Linked DNA regions of Paludisphaera rhizosphaerae. The protein of the gene in region 1 binds, or shares a complex with, the protein of each later gene. Links are inferred from orthologs where the notes say so. Each region holds a gene or a part of one and is shown on either strand. Other genes may lie near its edges. The genes, in order: rpmE and rplU.

The links.
Region 2: rpmE (region 1) and rplU share a complex: the UniProt entries of both Bacillus subtilis proteins name them as parts of the 50S ribosomal subunit. The link is inferred for Paludisphaera rhizosphaerae from one-to-one orthologs.

Annotation. Positions count from the first base shown.
Region 1 is NZ_JAALCR010000001.1:89,520-92,787, forward strand. Bases 199-3,150 are described here. They hold rpmE (50S ribosomal protein L31), read left to right. Parts: upstream 199-1,530; coding sequence 1,531-1,770; downstream 1,771-3,150. Other genes in these bases: G5C50_RS00455 (redoxin family protein), read left to right, coding at 199-738; G5C50_RS00460 (TlpA family protein disulfide reductase), read left to right, coding at 838-1,371; prfA (peptide chain release factor 1), read left to right, coding at 1,898-2,965; prmC (peptide chain release factor N(5)-glutamine methyltransferase), read left to right, coding at 2,997-3,150. In the rest of the region: more of G5C50_RS00455, read left to right, coding at 136-198; more of prmC, read left to right, coding at 3,151-3,268. UniProt on the Bacillus subtilis protein: Binds the 23S rRNA. While neither of the L31 paralogs is essential, this protein seems to function as the main L31 protein.
Region 2 is NZ_JAALCR010000005.1:323,050-326,271, forward strand. The notes cover bases 1-2,906. They hold rplU (50S ribosomal protein L21), read left to right. Parts: upstream 1-1,247; coding sequence 1,248-1,565; downstream 1,566-2,906. Other genes in these bases: G5C50_RS08925 (RNA polymerase sigma factor), read right to left, coding at 1-895; G5C50_RS08935 (REP-associated tyrosine transposase), read left to right, coding at 1,840-2,436. Also shown: G5C50_RS08940 (vitamin B12-dependent ribonucleotide reductase), read left to right, coding at 3,113-3,222. UniProt on the Bacillus subtilis protein: This protein binds to 23S rRNA in the presence of protein L20.

The DNA.
Region 1 (3,268 bases):
AGAAAGCTGAGCGTTCCGAGGGTTCGTCGTCGTCCGGCGGCTCTCGCCTCGACCGATCGGTGGTTCGTCATGTGGGCGGGAGTCGCGCGGAGGACGCCCGGCCCAGACCTCACACCCCAGACGGAGTCAGCCTCGATGCGGAAAGTTCTTCTCGGCTTGGTCGTCGCAGCCCTGGCGACCCCGGCGTTCGCCAACGACAAGGTGAAGATCGGCGACAAGGCTCCGGTCTTCTCGGGCATCCCGGCCGTTTCGGCGACCGGCGAGCAGGCCAGCCTGACCCTTTCGGACCTGAAGGACGACGTCGTCGTCCTCGTCTTCCTCGCCAACCACTGCCCGGCCGTTCTGGGCGTTGAGGACCGCCTCAACGAGTTCACCACCGCCTACAAGGACAAGGGCGTCACCGTCGTCGGCGTTTGCGTCGCCGACCAGGAAGGCGACAAGCTCCCGGCCGTCGCCAAGCGGATCGCCGACAAGAACGACGCCAAGATCAACTACCTGTACGGCCACGACGAGACCCAGGCCATCGGCAAGGCCTACGGCGCCAAGACCACCCCGACCTTCTTCGTCCTGGACAAGAATCGCAACGTCCAGTACATCGGCGCCTTCGATGACAACCCGAAGGAAGAGAAGGTCAGCAAGCACTACGTGAAGGACGCCGTTGACGCCCTTCTCGCCGGCAAGACCCCGGAAGTCACCGAGACCAAGGCCCCGGGGTGCGGCATCGGCTACAAGAAGTGAGTCGGGACGCCTTCAAGGCGACCAACTGAAACTCTCGGGCCGTCGGACCTTTTGGTCCGACGGCTCGCTTCGCTTCACCCGATCGAGGAACCTGTGGCCATGATCCGCAAATCCGCCCTGCTCTCGGTCTGCCTGGTCGCCTCGCTCGCGTGCTTCGGTCGCGCCGGCGATACGAAGACCGACGCGGTGACGCTCCGTCAACTCACGTGGGCCGATTTCCAGAAGCACCTCGCCTCCACCAAGGACGCGAAGTTTACGATCGTCGACGCCTGGGCCACCACTTGCGGCCCTTGCAAGCAGAACTTCCCCCACCTCGTCGAGATGTACCACAAGTACGGCGACAAGGGGCTGGCCGTCGTCTCGCTGTCGCTCGACGACTACGAAGATTCCAAGGCGGTCGCCGACGCTGAGAAGTTTCTCCGCGAAAAGAAGGCGACTTTCACCAACGTCCTCCTGAAGGAGGAGTTCGGCGTCGGCTTCGACAAGTTGAACATCAGCGCCATCCCCGCCGTATTCCTCTATGGACCCGACGGTAAAGAGATCGCCAGGTTCACCATGGAAGACGTGGACAACCAGTTCACCTATGAGCAGGTGGAAAAGGACGTCCGCCAGCGACTCGGCGTCTCCAACTGACCTTGGGGCCGGCCGATCGTTTGTGTTACAGTGTCTGCTTCGGTCCGGACTCCTTCCTTGGGGCCGGCCGCCACTCAGAGTCGGTTCACAAGAGGCAAGGAAGGGGATAGTCCCCGGCCCTTTTGGAACAAACTCTCATACGAGAAAAGACGAACGGCGATGAAAGACGGCATCCACCCCAAGTACGTCGATTCCACGGTCAGCTGCGGCTGCGGCAACACCTTCCAGACCCGCAGCACCAAGCCCAAGATCGTCGTGGAAGTCTGCTCGAAGTGCCACCCGTTCTTCACCGGCTCGGTGAAGTTCGTCGACGCGGCCGGTCGAGTCGACAAGTTCAACAAGAAGTTCCAGGGGACCTACGGCAAGGCCAAGAAGGCCGCCGAGCCCGCCAAGGCGTAGTTTCGACTCGCCTCGATTTTAGGCAACGGCCCGCGGGACGTTCTCGTCCCCGCCGGGCCGTTTCGCTTCCATAGCGCTGGCTTGCTGAACATAGGTCTTTCGAGAACCCCATCGGGTCGTCCCTCGCGTGTTTGAGAAGCTCCAGGCCGACTACCGTCGCTTCCAGGAGATCGAGCGGGAACTCGTCGACCCGGCCGTGGCCGTCGATCCCGTCCGCGTCACGGCGCTCTCGCGCGAGCGGGGGAAAATTGCCAAGGTGGCCACCCTTTACGGGCGCTACCTTGAACTCGGCCGCCTGATCGACGAGGCCGAGACACTCCTCGACGCCGAGCGCGACGCCGAGATGAAGGAGTACGCCGAGGGTGAACTCGCCGGCCTCCGCGAGCGCCGGGAGGTCGACGCGGAGGCCCTGCGCAACCTCCTCTACGACCGAGAATCGGGCGCGGATCATGCCGCGCTCATCATGGAAATCCGCGCCGGCACGGGCGGCGACGAGGCTGCGCTCTTCGCCCGCGACCTCTACGAGATGTATCGCCGGTTCGCTGAGACGATGGGCTGGAAGTTCGAGCTGATCGACATGGAGCCGACTGAGCTGGGCGGCTTCCGTGAGGTCTCCTTCAGCGTCGCCGGCGAGGGCGCCTTCCGGCTCCTCCAGTTCGAGAGCGGCGGCCATCGCGTCCAGCGCGTGCCGCAGACCGAGGCCCAGGGACGCATCCACACCTCGGCCGCGACCGTCGCCGTCCTCCCCGAGCCCGAGGACGTCGAGATCGACATCCGGCCCGAGGACGTCCGCATCGACCTGATGTGCTCTGGCGGTCCCGGCGGTCAGCACCAGAACAAGGTCGAGAGCGGCGTCCGGCTGACGCACCTCCCGACCGGGATCGTCGTCAACTGCCGCGATGAGCGCAGCCAGCACAAGAACAAGGCCAAGGCGTTCCGCGTCCTGCGCTCGCGGATCTACGAGCAGCTCCAGGAACGGACCCGGTCGGAACGCGACCAGGCGCGGCGGACGCTGATCGGTTCTGGGGATCGCTCGCAGCGGATCCGCACTTACAATTTCCCGCAGAACCGCGTGACCGACCACCGGATCGGCCTGACGCTCTACAATCTTGACCAGGTGATCCAGGGGGACATGCTCGACCTCCTGAAGGCGCTGGTTGAGCACGATCGCCGCGAGCAACTGGGCGACCTCTGATCGGAACGAACCCCACGGAGAGAGGGGCGGCATGCGGCCCGATTCCCAAGAACCCGCGACGGCCGGCGAGTCCCCTCGACGTTCCGACGACGATTGGACCATCGGCCGGCTCCTTGCCTGGACGGCCGAGTTCCTCAAGAAGCGCGGATCGGATAGCCCCCGCCTCGACGCCGAGGTGATGCTCGCCCACGTCCTCGACTACGAGCGCGTGCAGCTCTACACCCACTACGAGGAAATCGTCGGCGAGTCGGCCCGCGGCAAGTATCGCGATCTGGTGCGTCGTCGCGCCGAAGGGGCTCCCGT
Region 2 (3,222 bases), on another replicon or contig:
GCGGGACCTTGCCGGCGTCCGGCACCACGACGACCGTCGACGGCGGGGCGGTCTCCTCGCCTCGCGGCGAAGCCACGCCGGCGACGGCCACAGCTCCGAAGCCCGTCGATACGATCAAGGCGATGGTCTTCATCCTGTCCAGGAACATGGTCCGAATCGCTCCTTCGGTCAGCCGGGCGACAGCCGCGGGGATGGTCCCCGAAGCGATGGCTCCGGCCCGGCAGGTGGATTGAATGAGGGCCCTCGGGACGCCGGCCTGGCATTCCCGCGCGATCGCGGCCGTCGCGACGGCCGCCGCCGGGGCCAATCCCCGACGGGTCAGCCGATCTCGCAGCCGTGAGCGACCTTGCGCAAGGCGATTCTTCAAGGTGGCGGTCGGCCAACCCAGGAAGACGCCGGCCTGCTCGTAGGTGAGGCCCTCGAAGTCGCACAACTCGATGGGACGTCGGTACTTGGAAGGGAGTCGATCCAGTTCGGCGGCGACGGCCTCGCGGATGTCGCGACGTTCGGCCAGGGATGCGGGGTCCTCGGCCAGGACTGGATCGAGGGAGGGAGGACGTCTCGCGGCTTCCTGGCGGAGTCGGCCGGCGACGCGGCGGGCGACGCCGTAAAGCCAGCGGCCGACGGAGCCTCGGTCGTCGGGTCGGATCGCTCCGGCCTTCCGAACGAGGACCAGGAACGTCGCCTGGAAGGCGTCCTCGGCGTCGGCGCGGTCGAGGGAACGTCGGCAGACGCCCCAGACCATCGCCGCGTGTCGGTCCACCAGCGCCTCGAATGCGGCCTCGGCCGATTCGTGGCGATGTTGGAAGCGTTCCAGAAGCTGGCCGTCGGTGAGACCCGTCGCGGAACCGCCTGTAAAGAGGGCCCGCAAGCCGGTCGTCGATGGCGTCGTCATGCCGCCCTCCTTGTCCCTACCATCTCCGAAGTCGCTGCTGCCATGCGAGGGACGGAACGTTCGGCCCTGGGTTTTTTCCAGGATCACGGTAGAAGAGAGAGTCCTTGCGACGCAACCCCTTTCCCCGCCGTAAGAAAGACGCGGAGGATCGAAACTCAAGCGCGCAAGCCTCTTGATCGAGGCCCCAACGATCGGCTATATTCGCATTTTCTTCTCGCGCGGAGGGGATTCCGCGCGTTGATGACGAACCAACGTCCAGAGAAGTCGAGCGGGGGCGGGCGAGCCCGAGCATCCCGGTCTCGTCGCATGTGTCGCGTGCGGGCCGTCCCGCCCAGGAGCTTCGGAAAAGACCATGTACGCTGTTTTTGAAGACGGTTCCCACCAGTATCGCGTTCAGGAAGGCGACTTCGTCCGGGTCGATCGCCGCCAGGGCCAGGTCGGCGACGAGCTGATCTTCGGCAAGGTGCTGCTCATCGCCGGCGACGGCGAGCCCACCGTCGGCGAGCCCGTCATCGACGGCGCCAAGGTCACGGCCAAGATCGTCGACCACTTCCGCACCAAGAAGATCATCATCCAGAAATTCCGCCGCCGCAAGAACATGCGTCGCCGCCGCGGACACCGTCAGCACTACACGACGGTCCAGATCACCAGCGTGGCGAAGGCCTCCTGATCGGATCGGATTCTCGATCACTAGCCCGCGCCCCGCGCGGGCTTTTTTGCGCGCTTGGATCTAATCCTGGGTGCCATGTCCACGCTTGCGTGGGCATGCGATCGGCGATGGTCTCGCGAACCTTCCTAGCCTGTTCATGGCCACAAGCGTGGCCATGGCACTCATTTGCGGATTTCCTGACGAGTTGCCCCCTGGGGTCAGCGATCAGCTTGTGATGCCGTCTGTCCCTAATTGATGGATCACGCCCAATCCATCACCTACGCTCATCTATGAGATGGGCGACCAATCGTCGGGCTCAACTTGGCCTCGTCGCAAACGCTGTCGCCGCTGCGACGAGCCGGGGCATGCCCATGCCCTGACTTTTTCCTGCTTTGGAAGACAGCCATTCCTGGCTGCGGATCGCTCTCGGCTTTGGATGATCGAGGCCATCGAAGCCGCCCGCGACTCTCACCGGTTCCATCTCTGGGCTTACGTGCTCATGCCCGAGCACGTCCACCTGCTGATCTACCCGATTACCACTGAGTATTCGATTGGGGCGGTGCTCACCAGCCTTAAACAACCCGTCGCGAAGCGGGCGCTCCTCTTCGTTCGCCAGAACGCGCCGGATTTTCTGCCTCGGATGCTTGATCGTCAGCCCAACGGCAAAGAGTCGCATAGGTTCTGGCAACGTGGCGGCGGTTACGACCGTAACGCCTGGGAACCCCGGTCTGTCTGGGAGATGATCGACTATATCCACGCCAACCCCGTTCGGCGGGGCCTGTGCGATCGCCCCGAGGATTGGGAATGGTCCAGTGCGAGCGGCTATATGGGCAGTGAATCGCCACGACTACGCCTGGACCTCTCGTCGCTCCCCGAGGATCCCCGTCGCTAAATGACTTTCCTATAAACGACTTGTGGAAATGGGTTCGACCTTGGGTGCCATGGCCACGCTTGCGTGGCCATGAACCGGCATGGGACTCCGCAAAACCGTCGCCGATCGCATGGCCACGCAAGCGTGGCCATGGCACCCAGGGTTTTTTTCCTGAGTGTGAGGGATGGAATCGGCCACCAACCGTCTTTAACGCCTCTGCCGTCCGCGCCTGGATCCCATCCCTGATTTGGGTCCTTTTTTACGCGCCCTTCACATCCCTGCGCGCAATGATTTCGCTGCCGAGTCGTGGAGCGAAGAACCAACGCCAGGGAACTGCCGAGGTCGTCTCCCATCTGGGGGAGCCTACTCCCGCTTCGTCGCGAACATCTCGGGCCCGGCGGATGCCGTCCCGAGGGTGCGTCCTAGAATTGGGCGCGCCGACTCTCAAGTTCCGCGAAACGCACGCCGACTTCTAGGTCAGCGGGGCATGAACATCTGGACTGGTGGACGTACGGTCGATAGTATAGGGGGCGCGCTGGCCGACGGTCGGCTCGTTCCTCTCGCCGATCGAAGTCCGATCGTCCCTGGGGAGTGTAAGATGGCGAACGCAGGAAGACGGGAGGGGGCAACCTCCGTGGAACAGCATCAGCCCGAGGGAGTGGCTAAGGCTAAGGATCTGGCCAAGGGTCGCTCCGGGATGGTGGTCCCGCGCGTGTTCAGCACGGAGGGGGTCAGCCCGTTCGACGAGGTCGAGTGGGACTTCCGGTCGGCGGCCATCAAAGATGAGAAGGGGCGGGCGATCTTCGA